2 regions of the Streptomyces sp. NBC_00080 genome follow, and region 1 is predicted to be linked to the other one. Evidence: predicted binding sites of a transcription regulator. Region 1 holds the regulator's gene; the other holds the start of a gene.
The links. Region 1 encodes HspR, which represses chaperone genes until heat shock. Its sites were predicted from a motif close to TTGAGNNNNNNNNNCTCAA; they were not measured.

Region 1 (2,392 bases):
AGGAACAGAGAGTGGCCCGCAGCGACGGATACGTCACCAGTCTCGGCCGCACCAACCCCCTTCCGCCCGCCCTCCAGGTCCTCGCCGACGAGGTGCGCGACCGCGGTGGGGAGATCTCCGGGGACCTGCTGTTCGACAAGGACGACCAGTACATCGGCTACGGGCTCACCTTCGCCGTGGACGGCAGGGAACACCGCGTCGACGTGGACGGCGCGGCCTCCTGGCAGCTGCCGCGCGAGATATTCACCCCGGAGACGGGAATCCAGGGCCAGTTGAACGGGATGGGCGTCCGCGGTCTGCCCTCGGAGACCGGCAACGCGGCTCCCGGCTTCTCGCCCATCGCCCGCCAGAGCGCCCTGCGCGCACGCGCCGTCGCGGCGGCAGCGGCGGGCGACCCCGAAGCCGTACGACGCCTGTCGACGATCCCGGACCGCTGGCGACGCCCGGACCTGGGGCAGGACCGGCATCAGGACGCGGGCACGGACCCGGGCACGGACCCGGGCAAGGGCACAGGCACGGAGGCGCAGCCACCGGCTGCGGGCACGGGCAGCGCCGCCCCGCACCAGGAGAAGGCCAGGCCCGCACCGGAACGGGAACGGGAACGGGAACAGGCCCAGGATCAGGATCAGGACCAGGGACGAGAACAGGACCCGGAACCCGTCCCCGCCCCCGAATCGGCCACAGCCCCGGTCCCGACCCCGACGACAACCCCGTCCCCGTCCCCGACCCCGACGACAGCCCCGAGTCCGGCACCGGGACCTGCCTCTGCATCGCCCCAGACCCCGGCCCCGGCCCCGGCCCCGACGACGCCCCCGGCGCCCGCACCGGCCCCCTCCCCCGCTCCGGACATCCCCGGCTCCCACCTGTGGCAGATGGGCGTGCCCCGGGGCGGCGGCAACCGGCCCCCCGCTCCCGTCCGGAAGCCGGAGCAGCAGCCGCCGGGTCCCGAGCGGCCGGAGCCGGGCGTCGACATGGGCGAGTGACGGCCGCGGAGAACGAGGAAGGGGCCCGGAGACGAATCTCCGGGCCCCTTCCTTCGTATACGTACCGCCAGGTGTCAGTCCGTCGGCTGCTGCCGCTTGGGCCGCCAGACCACCAACGCGCTGGTCTGCTGCACCTCCTGGTACGGCACCAGGTCCCGCCGGTAGGAGGCGTGCACCGCCGCCTCCCGCTGCTGCATCGCCGCGGCCGCGCCGTCCAGCGCGGCCTCCAGCTCCGCGGCCCTGGCCTGGAGCGCGGCCACCTGGTTCTCCAGCTCGATGATCCGCTTGATGCCGGCCAGGTTGATGCCCTCGTCCTGGGACAGGGCCTGCACCGTGCGCAGCAGTTCGATGTCGCGGGCCGAGTAACGGCGCCCCCGGCCGGCGGTGCGGTCGGGGGAGACGAGACCCAGGCGGTCGTACTGGCGTAGCGTCTGCGGATGCAGGCCCGAGAGCTGGGCCGCCACCGAAATGACGTAGACCGGAGTCTCCTGGGTCAGTTCATACGGGTTACGCCGACGGCCGTCCATCACTCTCATGCTCCCTTCGCGGCCTCGAACAGCTCCGCCCGCGGATCCTCGCCCGCGGTCGCCTCGCGATACGCCTCCAGCGCCTCACGAGCCTTCCCCGACAAGTCCTTCGGAACACTCACCTCGACGGTGACCAACAGGTCGCCGCGGGTGCCGTCCTTGCGGACCGCGCCCTTGCCCCGCGCCCGCATGGTGCGGCCGTTGGGCGTGCCGGGCGGAAGCTTCAAGGTCAGGGACGGCCCGCCGAGCGTCGGCACCTTGATCTCGCCACCGAGTGCCGCCTCGGTGAACGTGACCGGCACGGTCACCGTCAGGTTGTCCTCCTTGCGGCCGAACACCGGGTGGGCGCCGACATGGACGACGACGTACAGGTCGCCCGCCGGGCCGCCACGCTCGCCCGGGGCGCCCTTGCCGCGCAGCCGGATGCGCTGACCGTCCGTCACCCCGGCGGGGATGCGGACCTGCATGGTCCTCGACGACTTCGCGCGGCCGCTGCCCTTGCAGTCCAGGCAGGGATGCTCGGCGATCAGGCCGCGCCCCTTGCAGTCCGGGCAGGGGTCGGTCAGGGAGAAGCCGCCTCCCGAGCCCCGCGCCACCTGGCCCGTGCCCACACAGGTCGGGCACACGCGCGGGGTGCCGTTCTTGTCGCCCGTCCCCGAACAGGCCTTGCAGGGGGCCTGCGAGGACATGCGCAGCGGGACCGTCGCGCCCTCGATCGCCTCCGTGAAGGTCAGGGTGACCTCGGTGTCGATGTCCTGGCCGCGCCGGGGCTGGGTACGGGTCGTGCCGCCGGGGCCGCCGCGGTTGAACAGGCCGCCGAACACGTCCCCGATGCCGCCGCCGAAGCCGCCCTGGGCACCACCGCCCTGGGCACCGCCTCCG
Region 2 (2,392 bases), 1.3 Mb from region 1:
CAGGAGCCCTCCGGCGACTGGTCGCTGGACCGCTCCAGCTTGTCGACCTCCTTGAGGGCCGCCTCGCGGACCTTCTCGGGCAGGTCGGCGGCCTCGACACGGGCGCGGTAGTCGTCGGACTCCTCGCCCTCCTGCTCGCCGTTGAGCTCGCGCAGCTCCTTGCGCACGGCCTCGAGCTGGCGCCGCAGCAGGAACTCGCGCTGCTGCTTGTCGACGCCCTCCTGGACGTCCTTGGCGATGGTCTCGGCGACGTCCTGCTCGGCGAGGTGGTCGCGCAGCTGCTGGGTGGCGAGCTTCAGACGGGCCACCGGGTCGGCGGTCTCCAGGAGCTCCACCTTCTGTTCGGTGGTCAGGAACGGCGAGTAACCGGAGTTGTCGGCGAGCGCGGAGACGTCGTCGATGGCCTGGACGCGGTCGACGACCTGCCAGGCGGCGCGCTTGCGCAGCCAGGCGGTGGCGAGCGCCTTGTACTCCTTGACGAGTTCGGCGACGTGCCCGGGCAGCGGCTCGGGGACGGTCTGGTCGACCCTCGTCCCCTCGACCCACAGCGCCGCGCCGGGCCCCGTCGTGCCGGCACCGATCTGCACGCGGCCGCGGCCGCGGATCAGCGCGCCCGGATCGCCGTCGGCCAGCCGGCCGACCTGCTCGACGGTGCCGAGCACACCGGTGCTCGCGTAGGTCCCGTCGAGGCGCGGCACCAGGAGTACCTGGGGCTTGCCCGGTGTTGAACGGGCGGCGGCCTGGGCGGCCTCCACAGCGGCGCGTACGTCGGTGTCGTTGAGGTCCAGCGGAACCACCATGCCGGGGAGCACGACCTCGTCGTCGAGAGGCAGCACAGGCAGGGTGAGCGGAGCGGACGTCGATGCCATGATCTCCCCTTAGGCAGTCAAGTTGAGCTATGCCGACTCAATGCACGTGAGTCTCCGAATGTTCCCCGGGAGGCGACCCGTTCGCTGTGGGCGATCACGACTGCCACGGTGGGCGACTTCGCCCTTACGGTCGGAGGTAATGGTTCAACAAGCCGTACGGCTCTTACCGAGCCACTCTCGGGGGGGTTCCTGTGGATGGTTTCGTCCAGGCATGGGTGGACGGGTGGGTCGTGTCCCGCGGGGCGGCTCCCCCCGTGGCCGAGCCGTGGGGCTGGACCGTCGACGTGGGAACGGGGGTCCAGCACGTCAGTCGGCACGTGTTCGGCTCGACGGACAGCGCGGTGTCGGAGCCGGCCGTCCGGAAGGTGGCGGGCGCGGTGACCGGGACCGGCGTGTGGCTGAAGGTGTTCGCCGAACCCGCGGCGGTCGGGCCCTGGCTGGGGTTCGGCTGGTGGATCGACCCCGAGCCCGGCTTCCTGATGACCGCCGCGCTCCCCGACGTCGCGCCGGGTTCCGCCCCCGACGGCTACCGGACCCGCACCTGGTCGCGCGGCGGCGTGACCCGCACCATGATCGTCGCACCGGACGGCTCTCTGGCCGCACGCGGCCAGATCGCCCCGACCGGCGGCACGGCGGTCGTCGACCGGATCGAGACCTCCCCCGGCCACCGCCGCCGGGGGCTCGGCGCCCTCGTCATGCGGATTCTGCAGCACGCGGCGCTCACGCAGGGCGCCCGGACCGGGGTACTGGGAGCCACACCGCAGGGGCGGGCACTGTACGAGTCACTGGGTTGGCGCGTCGAGTCATCGCTGACCAGCGCGAAGTTCACGGGAGACGCACGGGGGTGACGTCCGGCGGCCGGGAGGGCGCACCCTTCGCCGCCGCACGACGGGGCACGCCCCTCGCGCCCCCTCTCCGTACCCCGCCCACTTCCGGCATTCACCCCGAAGTCGCCCGCCGACCCGACCACAATGCGCGTATGACCGATGACTGGAAGCGACGTCTCGACGCCCTCCACGCCGACCTGGTCCGCCGTGACGACCCCGTCGCCTGGGTGACGGAGGCCGACGCCGTCGAGGCCTCGCGCCGCTATCCGCAGATCGCGCTGCGCGGACCCGTCTTCGGTGTCGCCGCACGGGACCGGACGGCCGCCGAGCCGGGCTGGCGGCTGCTGAAGCCGGTGGTGGACGGCATGCCCCAGCAGGCCCGGGACGGGCTCAACTCGCACCTGTGGTTCAGGGCGAAGGACGACACCGACGACCCGGCCGCCCGGCGCGAGCTGCTGGCGGCCGTGGCCGTGCTGGAGCGGGCCCCGGCCGACGAGGTGGAGGCGCTGGGCGTGCGCTACCGGGTGGTGCGCGGCGACGAGTTCGCCCGGACCGGCGACGACGGCCTGGAGCCGCCCCGGCCCACCGACCTGGAGCCGGTGAGCCCGTCGTGGGAGGACCCGGGCACCGCCCCGTCGCCGGACGTGGGGTACGTCCTGGACCCGGACCGGGACGAGGGCCCGATGGCGGGCGCCC

Region 2: the regulator HspR is predicted to act here: its motif matches at 892-910, upstream of lon (endopeptidase La).

Annotation. Positions count from the first base shown of each region.
Region 1 is NZ_CP108235.1:4,508,486-4,510,877, forward strand. It holds gene OHU34_RS20075 (hypothetical protein) at 1-983, shown strand, start outside; gene OHU34_RS20080 (heat shock protein transcriptional repressor HspR) at 1,058-1,510, opposite strand; gene dnaJ (molecular chaperone DnaJ) at 1,516-2,392, opposite strand, start outside.
Region 2 is NZ_CP108235.1:3,252,848-3,255,239, forward strand. It holds gene lon (endopeptidase La) at 1-869, opposite strand, end outside; gene OHU34_RS14240 (GNAT family N-acetyltransferase) at 1,061-1,717, shown strand; gene OHU34_RS14245 (DUF5954 family protein) at 1,849-2,392, shown strand, end outside.